3 regions of the Dietzia psychralcaliphila genome follow, and region 1 is predicted to be linked to each of the others. Evidence: predicted binding sites of a transcription regulator. Region 1 holds the regulator's gene; each other region holds the start of a gene.
What was found. Region 1 encodes LexA, which represses DNA repair genes until DNA is damaged. Its sites were predicted from a motif close to CGAACANNTGTTCG; they were not measured.
Positions count from the first base shown of each region.

Region 2: a site for LexA is predicted at 1,215-1,228, ahead of A6048_RS10755 (HNH endonuclease signature motif containing protein). Genes of this name have one in related genera too.
Region 3: a site for LexA is predicted at 2,158-2,171, ahead of A6048_RS15490 (HNH endonuclease signature motif containing protein). Genes of this name have one in related genera too.

Region 1 covers NZ_CP015453.1:1,983,108-1,987,471, reverse strand. The annotation lists gene dapF (diaminopimelate epimerase) at 1-327, shown strand, start outside; gene hflX (GTPase HflX) at 342-1,790, shown strand; gene lexA (transcriptional repressor LexA) at 1,830-2,498, opposite strand; gene A6048_RS09075 (hypothetical protein) at 2,728-3,090, shown strand; gene nrdR (transcriptional regulator NrdR) at 3,205-3,660, shown strand; gene hrpA (ATP-dependent RNA helicase HrpA) at 3,719-4,364, opposite strand, start outside.
Region 2 covers NZ_CP015453.1:2,336,474-2,340,837, forward strand. The annotation lists gene A6048_RS10745 (3-deoxy-7-phosphoheptulonate synthase) at 1-437, opposite strand, end outside; gene A6048_RS10750 (DUF2784 domain-containing protein) at 764-1,150, shown strand; gene A6048_RS10755 (HNH endonuclease signature motif containing protein) at 1,281-2,849, shown strand; gene A6048_RS18665 (hypothetical protein) at 2,868-3,017, opposite strand; gene A6048_RS18790 (nuclease-related domain-containing protein) at 3,050-3,907, opposite strand; gene A6048_RS10765 (LLM class flavin-dependent oxidoreductase) at 4,080-4,364, shown strand, end outside.
Region 3 covers NZ_CP015453.1:3,354,296-3,358,659, reverse strand. The annotation lists gene A6048_RS15495 (NYN domain-containing protein) at 1-549, shown strand, start outside; gene A6048_RS15490 (HNH endonuclease signature motif containing protein) at 567-2,126, opposite strand; gene A6048_RS15485 (SRPBCC domain-containing protein) at 2,438-2,932, opposite strand; gene A6048_RS15480 (alpha/beta hydrolase) at 2,971-4,224, opposite strand; gene A6048_RS15475 (PspA/IM30 family protein) at 4,323-4,364, opposite strand, start outside.

The sequences.
Region 1 (4,364 bases):
TACGACACCGGGTTCTTCCCCGGGGGGGTCAACGTGGAGATCGCCACACCGCTCACCGACGGGCGGGTGTCGATGCGAGTCCACGAACGTGGATCAGGGGAGACGATGTCCTGCGGTACGGGAATCGTCGCCACCGCCGTCGCCGCCCTCGCCGATGCCGGCGAGGCCATGGGCGAGGTGGTGGTGGAAGTGCCCGGGGGAGAGATCGAGGTGTCCCTGACCGAGGGCGGTTCCGCACTGACGGGGCCCTCCGCGATCGTCGCTGAGGGGTGGTTCCGGCGCTCGGGCGCAACTCCTCGCCCGGAGGCGTCGCGATCGGAATTATGAGATGATGCCGGTGAATGACTACCGATGACACCGCCCCTGACCGGGCCACACGAGACCATGATCCTTCGGTCGGCGACTTCCAGCTCGAGGAGCGCTCCTCGCTGCGCCGCGTCGCCGGATTGTCGACCGAGCTCCAGGACGTCAACGACGCCGAGTACCGCCAACTCCGGCTGGAGCGGGTCGTCCTCGTAGGGGTCTGGACCGAGGGATCCGCAGCACAGGCAGAGGCCGCGATGGCCGAATTGGCCCAGCTCGCCGAGACGGCCGGCTCGGAGGTGTGCGATGCGCTGATCCAGCGCCGCGACAAGCCCGACGCCGCCACCTACATCGGCTCGGGCAAGGCCAAGACGCTGAAGGACGTGATCGACGCGACCGGCGCCGACACGGTGATTTGTGACGGTGAGCTCACTCCCGGTCAGCTGATCGCCCTGGAGAAGGTCGTCAACGTCAAGGTCATCGACCGCACCGCGTTGATCCTCGACATCTTCGCCCAACACGCGACCAGCCGTGAGGGCAAGGCCCAGGTCTCCCTGGCGCAGATGGAGTACATGTTGCCGCGCCTACGCGGCTGGGGCGAGGCACTCTCCAGGCAGGCGGGTGGCCGGGCGGGCAGCAACGGGGGCGTCGGTCTCCGCGGTCCCGGTGAGACGAAGATCGAGACGGATCGCCGCCGTATCCGGGAGCGCACGGCCAGGCTGCGTCGGGAGATCAAGGGCATGAAGCAGGCCCGGGACACCAAGCGGCACCGCCGGCGCGCCACCCCGGTGCCCTCGATCGCTATCGCCGGGTACACGAACGCCGGCAAGTCCAGTCTGCTCAACCGCCTCACCGGTGCCGGCGTTCTGGTCCAGAACGCGCTGTTCGCCACCCTCGACCCCACCACCCGGCGGGCCGAGCTCCCGGACGGGCGCACCGTGGTCTTCACCGACACCGTCGGGTTCGTCCGACACCTCCCGACGCAGCTCGTCGAGGCCTTCCGTTCGACGCTGGAGGAGGTCGTCGATTCCGAGCTGCTCCTGCACGTGGTGGACGGGTCGGACGCCTTCCCGCTGCGCCAGATCGAGGCCGTCCGCACCGTCATCAACGATGTCGTCGAGGAACAGAACGCTGAGAGTCCGCGCGAGCTCGTGGTGATCAACAAGATCGATGTGGCGGACCCCGTCGTGCTGACCGAACTACATCACGCCCTCCCGGACGCGGTCTTCGTCTCGGCGGCGACGGGAGAAGGCTTCGACGAGCTCCTCGAACGGATCATGCGGGTTGTCGCCTCCGGGGACACGCAGGTGACGCTCGAGATCCCCTTCACCCGGGGTGACGTGGTCTCCCGTGTGCACGCAGAGGGCGCAGTGGTGGACGAGCAACACACGCAGGACGGCACCCGGATCGTGGTCCGGCTGCCCTCCTCCGTGGCCGGAGAGCTAGGGGAGTACCGCACCGGCAGTTCGCACGACGGTGTCGCCTGACCCTGTCACGAGGTCAGACGACACCGACTCCGCGCGGGGTCAGAGCTTGCGGAAGACGGTGACGACCTTCCCCAGGATCGTCGCGTGCTCCCCGGGAATCGGACTGAACGACGGGTTGTGGGGCAGGAGCCACACCCCGCTCGCGTCCCTGCGGAAGGTCTTGACGGTTGCCTCCCCGTCGATCATCGCCGCCACGATGTCTCCGTTGTCCGCCACGTTCTGCCGACGTACCACCACGTAGTCGCCGTCACAGATGGCGGCGTCGATCATCGACTCACCGACCACTCGGAGCATGAACAGGTCGCCGGAACCCACCAGATCCGACGGGAGTGGGAAGACCTCCTCCACCGCCTGCTCGGCCAGGATCGGCCCGCCGGCCGCGATGCGGCCCAGTACGGGAACGTATACCGGCTCGACCGCCCCACTGGGCCGCGGCTCCTCCTGAGCAGGTGCGCGCCGTCCCCGGGACCGCTGCCCCGGGACGCCGTGGACGTCGACAGCCCGCGGCTTGTGAGGATCCCGGGTCAGGAAGCCCTTCTTCTCCAGTGTCCGCAACTGGTGTGCGACAGAGGAGGTCGACTGCAGACCGACGGCGTCACCGATCTCGCGGATGCTCGGGGGGTAGCCCCGGTCCTTGACCGTGTCGTGGATATGCAACAGAACGCTCTTCTGACGAGGCGTCAGGGCCTCGAAGTCGGGCTTGGGCATGTGTGGGTCCCTTCGGCGAATGGGTGTTCGACGTCTCTATCTGTGTACACCCTACTTCCCGCGGACCGTCCGCGCCACACAGGTGTTCGAAGAAATATCCTCTGGAATGTCGACTCTGTCGGACCCGCGTGATACAACTCTAGTCAGGTTCGAGTTCGAACAGATGTGCACACAAATGCACACGGGCGTGCGAACGAACTTCGCACACCATATCGAGTTGGGAGTTTTCATGTCCGTTCTGGAGATGCAGTCACAGGCGCGTCCGTCGATGCACTGGACGGAGGTCTGCGCGACCGACCACGACCGGCCCGCCGCGTCCGGGCTGCGGTCCCGCCGCGACACGCACATCCGTCACACCACGCGGACCCTCGACCGTGGACGTCAGCTGTCCACACGATCGGTGGCACCCGGTCGTCGGGTGCTCGTCCGACCCGCGTCGGCGGACCAGGTCAGAGCCTGCGGCGGCGAAGTGCGGACGAATGCGCCGGTGGTCGACGACGTCCCCACGTGGGCTCTGTTGGTCTGCGGAATCGTGTTCGGGGTCCTGATGCTGCTGGCGCTGGCACTCCTGGGCGGGCCCGCCTACGCGTGACCTATGGCATCGCCTTCTAGAATGATCCCGGGACGGCGACCCGTCGCCCCCGTACCGCTGTCGGCTACTGCCGGCGGACACGTGCGGAGCCGGTCGACGAATGGCGAAGCTGGAATGTACTGCCCCATATGTCACCACGAGGACTCCCGGGTGATCGACTCGCGGTCGGTCGACGAAGGGCAGGCGATCAGACGTCGACGCGAGTGCCCTGAATGCGGACACCGGTTCACGACCCTCGAGACTCCGTTGTTGACCGTGCTCAAGCGCAGCGGCGTCACCGAGAGCTTCAGCCGCGACAAGGTGGTTCGCGGCGTCAGACGCGCGTGCCAGGGTCGGGCGGTGGAGGAAGACGCTCTCCGGCGTCTGGCACAACAGGTCGAGGACGCCGTCAGGGCGGGCGGGGCGTCAGAGGTTCCCGCGCACGAAATCGGTCTCGCGATCCTGGGCCCGCTCCAGGATCTCGACGAGGTCGCCTACCTGCGCTTCGCGTCCGTCTACAAGCAATTCAGTTCGGCCGCGGATTTCGAGAGCGAGATCATCGCCCTCCGTGAGCGGCACGCCACGCACTAGCGCGCCTACCGGCGGAGGCTCAGCGCTCCGCCTGACAGCGAATGCGCTGTGTGTGGGTTCACCGCCCGTTGCGTCGCGACAGCGCCGCGGCGACGGCCTTCTCGATCCGCTCGGCGGATACCGGACGAGCGGTTCCCAGCGATTGCGCGAAGAGTCCGACCCGGTACTCCGCCAGCAGCCACCGCAGATCCCGAGAGGTCCGCGCCCCACCCGGTCGTCTGCGTAGCGCTGCCGTCGCTTCCGCGACCGTTGCCTCGGACGTCTCCAGTCGGGCTGTGAGATCCCTGTACCTCGACGGTGACTTCTCCGCCATGTCCAGCCTGAGATCGATCGCCCTCACATGTCGCTCGAGTTGGGGCAGCAATTCCGCCGGATGACGCGCGAGGAACCCCTTGCCGACGAGGAAGTCCAGAGCAGGTCTGATGTCGTCTGCGATCTCCCGGGGCACCTGCGCCAGACGGGCTGAGACCGACTGGGCGGCCACCAACGCCGGCAGGGCGGCGGAGATGGCGGCGGTCACGGCGGCCGGAGCCTCGGACTCGGCTGTCGCACGCAGCTGGGCGAAGTCGTCCACCGTGAGCACGGGGGCTCCCTTGCGTTGAGCGAGCATCCGCCCGCACACGGCCAACGATGCATCCGACACCAGGCCGTCGGCACCTCCATGGGGATACTGGGTGAGCGCGAGGCGCTGTTCGACCGGACGG
Region 2 (4,364 bases), 350 kb from region 1:
ACGGGCAGACCCAGGTCGAGCACGTCCAACAGGAGCTTGCGGGCGGTGCGCAGTCCGCGCGGGATGTCGTAGCTGCCGTCCAGCGCGGGGTCGTTGATCAGGCCCTTCCACCCCACAGTGGTGCGCGGCTTCTCGAAGTAGACACGCATGACGATCAGCAGGTCCTCCGAGACCTCCTCGGCGAGGGTGGCGAGGCGACCTGCGTAGTCGAGCGCGGCCTCGGGGTCGTGGACCGAGCAGGGCCCCACCACCACGAGCAACCGGTCGTCGCGGCCGGCCAGCACGTCGGCGATCTCGGTGCGACTGCGCTCGACCAGAGCCTCTCGGGCCTCGCCCAACGGTTGCTCGCCCAAGATCTCGTTGGGGGTCGGTAGCGCGGAGTAGGACAGGACGCGGCGGTCGGCGGTCTGGGTGGGGTTCTCGGCGGTGATGGTCACGGCAGTGCACTCCTGGGTTCTCGGTGGTGGCGGGCCGGGTGCCGTGATCCTCGTGGTGCCAGTTCCGTGCACCCGGATCCGCCGCTGGAAATGGCGGGAGGCGGCGACCATGGTGGTCACCGCCTCTGGGCTCCGGGTGTCGGGACGTCCGGCTAGCGGACGCGTGCGCTCGCGGCGCGGGCTCCACCCGGAGCCCACATAAAGCGCCAATAAGCGCGAGCGATCGACATGCCGGACACCGTAGCAGAGGCCGCGTCTTTCGGGCCACTTGCGTCTCCCGCTCCGGCTGGCACCCTGCCTCCCGCCCCGGCTGGCACCCTGGAGCCATGGGGTACCGGCTGATCGCGGACGCTGCGATGGTGCTCCACGCCGCCTTCCTCGTGTACCTGGTGGTGGGCGGTTTCCTCGCGTGGCGATGGCGATGGGCGTTCTGGCCGCACCTGGCCACCGCGGCTTACGGACTGGGGATCGCCACGGTGGGCTGGGACTGCCCGCTCACCCATGTGGAGAACTGGGGCCGCGCCCGCGCCGGACAGGAGATGCTGCCCTCGTCCGGGTTCATCGACCACTACCTCACCGGCGTGATCTACCCCGCCGAGCATCTGTTCACGGCGCAGCTCGCGGTGGCGGTTACCGTCCTGGTCTCGTGGACGGGCCTGGCGTTCCTGCACTGGCGATCCCGCGCACTCGAGACAGAGGCACCACCCTCCTGACAGCGACCCCGCCACCATGGTCGGAATTCGAACACTTGCGCGACTGATCGACCGCCGGTAAGCTAGTACACACGTTCGAGCAATGAACGACGCAGGAGGGTGGCGGGGGGGTGTGGTGGTGGATCCGACGATGACGACGACGAGCTCGGCGGCGTTCGGGGCGCTGCGCGCCGTGCCGGAGGCTCTCGACGCCCTGGGCACCGAGGCGTTGAGCGAGGTGGCGCGGTCGGCCACGCTGGCACAGAACCTGGCCGCGGCCACCCGGCTGCAGGCCGCGCACTTACTGGTCGAGGCGATGAGGCGGCTCGACAGGGAGGCGCATGGGCCGGACCCCGGTCGGCAGCCTGGCGATTCCGGCCCCGCTGATTCTCGTCCTGCCGAGTCTCGTCCTGCCTACGCGCGCCTGGACCCGGCCGATCGGGCTCGTGACCACCTGACCGCGGCCATGTCCCTGACCGGGTGGCACGCCGCGCGTCTGGTCACCGCCGGCGTGCAGATCCACACACGTCTTCCGCTTTTGCGCAAAGCCGTCGAGCGGGGCCTGCTACCCGAACAACTGGCCATCGACACCGCCTGCCGGCTGGCCGAGATCCCTGACCAGATCATCGCGGCAGTGGAATCGGAGATCGTCGGCGCCCTGGCCCGGGACCTGGACGGGGGCCACCGGCCCAGCCGCACAGCCCTGGACACCGCGGTCGACGCAGCGAGAGAACGCCACGATCCCCGGTCCGCCGAGGACGCAGTGGGCGCCGCCGTCGAACAGCGCACCGTCCGGTTCCGCCCCGGCCGCGACGGCATGACCAACATGTGGGCCACCCTGCCCAGCGGCGACGCCGAGAAGCTGCGCCGCCGCATCGAGGCCGCCGCCCGCGCCGCCTCCGAGGCAGGTCATCCCCGCACCCGCGACCAACTACGCGCCGACGCCCTGTGCGCGCTCGGGGACCCGAACACCAACGACATCGGCACGGCCCTGCACGACGCAGAGAACGCCACCGACCACGCCGACCACGCTGATCACGTTGACTGTTCAGGTCACGCCGACCCCGCCGCCGCCGGCACGGCCAGGCCGCGACCGGGTGCGTCGTGGGGCACCGAACAACCCATCCGGATCTCGATCATCGACAGCATCGCCCAGGGGCTGCCCAACCGCGTCCAGTTCATCAACGGCGCCTACGCCAGCTTCGACTGGCTGTGCGAGGAACTGCTCTCCGGCGGCGAGGCCAAGGTGCGGTTCGAACTGATCGACCCGCAGCCGGGCGTGCTGGATAAACCGGACGCGGTCCTCAAGTACTTCATCACCCCTGCGCTGGCCGAGCGGATCCGTCTCCGTGACGGGACCTGCCGCCACCCCGGATGCACCGTCGATGCCCACGACTGCGAAATTGACCACATCATCGCCTTCGACCACCTGCGCCCCGAGATGGGCGGACCCACCGCCGAGTGGAACCTGATCTGCCTCTGCCGCAAGCACCACCGCGAGAAGACCTTCGGCCACTGCGCCTACAAACCCGGACCCCTCGGCGAACTGACCATCATCACCGAGACCGGACACGAACACCGCACCACCCCACACGGGCCACTGGCCCAGGCACGCGACCGAATCCTCGACCACCGATGGCGACAACACCTCGACCGCCTCATCGCCGACGACGGCCACCTCACCAACCCACCAGGCGCCGAACGCACCCACCTCGCCTGACCCTTTCCCTACTCGGGCTCAGCGGTGCCACGTCGTGGATCGCCTGGCGACCTCGTGGATCGCGTCGATCTCGCGTAGTCCCAGTCGCTGCGGTTGCGACGTGAGAAACCGCCGGATTCGACGCCGGGGAACCACCGCCACGGTGCCGTCGGTGGGCTGGCTCTTCACGGTGAATCCCCGTCGTGCGCCCACCACCGCGATCATCCCGACGACCGGGACCGGAAGCCGACCTGCTCCGCGAGCAGACGGGATGCCCGCTTCGCCTCGTGCCGACTGTTGCGGATATACGGGACCCGACTGCCGTTGACCATGACGGTGTCCCCGCCCACCCAGACCGCCGCCTTGGGGTGATTCTTGGAGTTCACGGTAAAGACGCCTCCGGGGCCGATCACCACGTGGTCGATATCGGCACCCCGCTCCCCCACGCGTACGGCGTGCAGAATCCTCCACCGAGCGTCCAATGCCGCCAGCTGTTCACCGACCGCTTGCTCACCGTCCGCGCCGATACGCCAGGCACGCTCGTCCGTCTTCGCATCGACCAACCGGGCGAAGATGTGTCGCACCACCCCCTGCGCCTCCCGCTCGGCGAGAGCCCGCTCGCGGGCGGCCGCCCCCGCACGAGCATCGGCGAGATCGTGCCACCTCGGTCCGGATGCAGTGGTGTACGGGGTGGTGCGAGCGGTGGTGTGCGGGGTGGTGTGAGCGGCGCTGTGCGCGGTCGACGGAGTCGGCGATGGACCAGGCGCTGCTGGGATCGGCTCCGGATTCGATGACGGCTGCGCAGGTAGCGGCGGCGGCAAGGGGGACGGTGCGGGTGCACGCAACGGCGCACCGATCCCTTGCGATTGACGGCTCGGCTCCTGCGCCGACCCCCGGTGCCGCCGGGCGTCCGGGTGGTCCTCCATCGCCTGACGCAACAGCGGCAGGTTGGAGAGGTCGTCGGAGTGGTAGCGGCCCGTCGCCAGGTCGAGGTAGCCCAGGTCGGTTCCACCGGGGGTCGCGGCATAGAGCCGGTCATGGCCGAATCGGGCCCACCTACGAACGATCCACTCGGTCACAGTGCCTCCTGATGGCAGTCGACGAATACTCACATCCGGACGTCACGGAGCGCAGGAGAACTCGCGATCCGAGAGGCGGGACGGGTGATGCGGAATACTCCCCGTCCCCCTTTTGTTTGACGTGTCAGCAAGTTAGGATGGAACGCACCAACAGACTGAAAGGCTCGCCATCATGCAGTTCGGGATCTTCTCCATCGCCGACATCACGCCCGACCCCCACACCGGACAGGTATCCACCGAGCACGAGCGCCTCGAGGCCGTGGTCGAGTACGCCGTTCAGGCCGAGCAGGTGGGCCTGGACGTCTTCGCGCTGGGCGAGCACCACAATCCGCCCTTCGTCACGTCCTCCCCCACCACAACCCTCGGCTACATCGCCGGCAGGACCTCGGACATCATCCTGTCCACCGCCACGACGCTCATCACCACCAACGACCCGGTGAAGATCGCCGAGGACTAC
Region 3 (4,364 bases), 1.4 Mb from region 1:
TCGCAGGTGGCCGAGCCCCAGTCACAGCCACCGTCCCTGTTTCAGTCGCAGACGCGGGCCCGGAACCCGTCCGCGGAGGCTCCGCTCGCAGAGGCCCCGGTCTCAGAAGCTGCGCCTTCAGAAGCTGGGCCCGACGAATCGAGGTCGTCGTCCGCTCCCGCACCCACGCCCGGGCCGGCCCCGACGCCGGGTTCGCCGCCCAATGGTTCGTCGCGGCCCAGCCCGTCGATGATGGCCCCCCACCGCCGCCCGTTGCGGTCCAAGTTCGTGCCGTTGTCCGAGGAGGTGTGGACCTCGTCCGGCGAGCAGACTCCGTTCGACGTGGGCCAGCAGTACGCCACCTGGTGGTACGAGCAGGCCGCGACCGAGGAGCAGCGTGACCAGGCGCATCTGCTCTCCGGGGGTGTCCTGCCGCCGGCGGTGGACCGCCCGCTCCTGCAGTTCGCGTGCCAGATGCTCAACGAGTTCACCCTGACCGAGGCCCAGCGGGTACGCCTGCGCGACGGATTCCACGAAGGGATCCGGGCGGTTCTGCTCAAGCACCGCTGACGTGCGCCGTCAGGGCGTCAGAACGGCGGGGGGTCGTGGTCGTAGTCGTCTGGCCCGTCGTCCTGAGCCGCGGCCGAGTTCCCGCGGCGTTCTGCGGCGATCCGACACGCACGCCGGTACCAGTGGGTACTGAGGGGCCGGGGTCGGAGCCAGGGTCGCGTGGCGGAGCCGGGTTCGGGAGGCGCCTCGGATCCGAGTCTCGTCCGGTCCCGCCACCGGGCCAGGGGGCCGTCGGGGTGAGTGGTGATGGTGTGGCCACTCTCGGTGACGATGGTCAGTGATCCGTCCCGCAGGAGCTGGTAGTACCAGGTGTGGAAGGTCTTGAACCTGTGGTGGCGCCGACACAGGCACATGAGGTTGGCCTCGATGGTCTGTCCGCCCCGGCCCGGGTCGGAGTGGTCGAAGGGGACGGCATGATCGATGTCGCAATCGTCAGCGGGTACCGAACAACCGGGGTGTCGGCAGGTGCCGTCGCGAAGACGGATCCGGCGGGCCAGTTCGGCGCTGATCCGGTAGCGGCGCGCGCCGCCGGCGGAGTCCGCGGCCCCTGCCTCGGGATCGGGTAGCGAGATGTGGGCCCCGACGCTGCGAGCGAGCAGTGCGATGAGTGCGTCGATCGACGCCGGCCCACCCCGGGGGAGGTAGACCTCCGGCTCCTCGCCCGGTCCGCGCGGTGCCAGGATCGTGATGATCGGTCGGATCTGCGGCGCCGGGGAGGCTCCGGGCCGGCCTGTACCGTCGCGCTGGTCACCGGCTCCGTCGTCCTGGTCGCCGGTACCGAGGATCGCGTCGACGAGTGCGTCCGCGCGGTGCTGCTGACGGGAACGGGCATGCGGGTCGTACGCCGGCCCGGTGCCGTTGCGGACGGCCTCGATTCGGGCCTCCTTCTCGCGATCGAACCGCTCCCTGGCGGTGTCCTCGAGCACGTCGTGGATCGCGGACGCCTCGGTAGAGGTGAGGTGCGCACGGAGCTCGGCCATGCCGTCCACCCCGCGCCGGACGCTGACCCGACGCTCACGCGCCGCGGCGGCACACCGGGCCAGGACCCCTTCCGGGTCGAAGGCCGCGATGATGCTGTCGGTCTTGGCCAGGATCGCGTTGCGGCCGGGCCGCTCGCCGGATTCGATGGCGTCCAGGAGCCAGTCCACAACCAGGCGGTGCACGGCGTCCAGGACGGAGTGGTCGACCGTCCGCATCTGCCGGACGAGCATCCCTGCCGTGCGCTCGTCCAGGAGGCCGGACCCCATTGCCTCGACGATCCCCGGGAAGCGGATGACGAGATCCCGGGCCAGCGTGAGCATCGCCGACGCACGGTGGTGATGAACGCCGTACGTGGCGACCAGTTCCGCGCAAGCGACGTCGAAGGGGTCGAGCACCGCGTGGTCGCGCGGGCGCTCCGGCCCGTCGGGGTCGTAGTAGCCGGCCTCGACGTCTCGGGCGAACTGCTCCTCCTCGCACAATTCCAGGAGATCGTGGCAGGCCTGCAGGCGGGCGGCAGCGGCTCGGTTCTCTGTGCGGAGGGCGTCGAGGGCGGCCAGACCGGCCGCCGCGATCCCCGAACCGTGTTCTGCCGGCATCCGCCTCACTCCTCCCCGATGCCCATATAATCGCTCGTGTGTTCGATAGCGCAACACTAGCAACGAGGTACGACACAGCGCTCTGACCACGGTCTATGCGGTCGGGGCGGCGGGGGCAGCGGGGGCAGCGGGGGCAGCAGGGGCGGCCGGGGCGGCCGGGGCGGCCGGGGCGGCCGGGGCGGCGGGGCTGCGGTGTCAGGGACGGGGATGGGGATGGGGATGGCGAAGGGGACGGGGATGGCGGAGGGGATGGAGAAGGCGAAGGGGATGGGGATGAAAGGCAGGGAGCGAAGCGAGCCGCTCCGGACCGCTCACCCGCCGAGCAACGCCCGGTAGTGCTCTGCGAGGCCGGGGTAGTAATCCGGCTCGAAGTTCAGTGCGTCCGGATCCCGGCCCGCCTCGGCCTCGACCAACCGGTCCAGGTAGTACTCCCACCCGGGACCGATGGAAGACGCGGACTCGGCGTCTGCGATGTCCTGTTCCAGGGAGATGGCGGCCTCGTCGTCGTCGCCCTCGACACGGACGGTGAGCAGCCACCCGCCCGGTCCGGTCCTGACGACGAGGAGTCCCGGCGCCTCACAGGTCACCACCTCGACCCCGTCGACGGGGTCGCCCCCCTCGGCGGTCATCGTGAGCTGGACGGTGCCGGACGCCGGGTCGCCCGACCACGGGCCGATCCACCGAGCGGTGCGGGCCGGGTCGGTGACGGCGGCCCACGCCTCCTCGCGGGACATGGGCAGGCGGCGGGAGAACACGACGGCTCCCGAGTCGTCGAGGTATCCGGAGGCCGTGGGAGTGGTGGTCATGGCGTCTCCTCGCGATGAGAGAGGCGCCGGGGGAGGTGTCAGCGCAGCGCCGGCATCAGCGTATCGCGCATCGGGGCGATGAAACGGCCGAAATTATCCCAGTTGTGCAGGCCGGTGGGCAGGTAGTCGACCCGGGCGGGGATGCCCAGCTCGTCGAGGCGCCGGTCCATGGCGACGGTGCACGCGTGGGTGGCGATCTCCAGCCCGGTGCCCTGGGAGAACCGGAGCAGGTCGCGGCCGTTGCGGTCCCACTCGGTGGCATCGGGCATACCCGTCGCTGTGGCGAGGTACAGGGTCTTGCCGCGCAGCTTCTCGGCGTGGAGCAACCCGTCGTTCTGCGCGTAGGCGGGGTCGGTCCGCGGACCCCACAGGTTCGCGATGTTCCCGCCGCGGGTCTCGGTGACGATCTTGGCCAGGACGAATCCGAGGTCGTCGCGCGCGGTGTAGCAGCCGGCGATCGCTCCGACGGCGGAGTACAGGTCCGGGCGGTGTTCGGCCAGGGTGACGGCGCTCGCCGCACCCATAGACAGTCCGGCGATACCCCGCTTGCCGGTGAACGGCAGCTCGCCCGATTCGAGCAGCGGGGGGAGCTCCTCGGTGAGGAAGGTCTGCCACTTGTTGCGGCTCAGGATCGGGTCGTCGTTCTGCCAGTCCGCGTGGAGGGAGCCGTCGGCGCGCGCCGGCATGACCAGGGTGACGTGCTCGCCGGCGAAGGCGTCCTGGACGTGGCCCGGCAGGAGCCACCCGCTGGGGGACGGCGAGTCGACGCCGTCGAGGAGGTAGAGCATCGGTGCCGGGGCGTTGGACGTGGGCCGCCAGATCTCCACCGGCAGGACACGGTTCATGGACTCGGACGCGATCCACCAGCGCTCGAAGCGCGTGTCGCCGCCAGCCACGCGTGGGTCACCGATCTCCTTGTGGCGGACCTCTGAGACCGTGACCGGCTCGGACTCCATCCCGATCGGCGGGGTGGCCAGCGTGTTCTGCGATCCGGTGCCGAGCGACGGCAGCGTCCCCAGGCCCGCCAGCGACTCCGTCCCGGTGGACCCGGTCGAACCGATGGTCGCGGAACCAGCGCCAGCGCTGGACGGGTCGACGCTGCCCCCGACCTGGTTGATCGAACCGATATTGCCCGACGAGCCCGACGAGCCCGGCAGTGACTGTGCGGCGACCGGCGCGGCCATACCGCCGATCAGCCCGAAGGCCAGGACTGGCGCGAGCGCCGGGGTGAGCACTCGGGACAGCGTCGGCGCGAACGAGCGGGAGGCGGAGGACGAGCGGCGGTCGGACACGGGGCTCCTAGGTCGAGCGGAACGGGATGCGACCGTCGAACTGGCCCGTGACGGTGACGCAACGACAATAGTTCGCCGCCCCGCCGCGCGCGAACCTCTTATTCCCGGGTGTCGCGGGGGAGCGTGGGTCCGGAGAGATC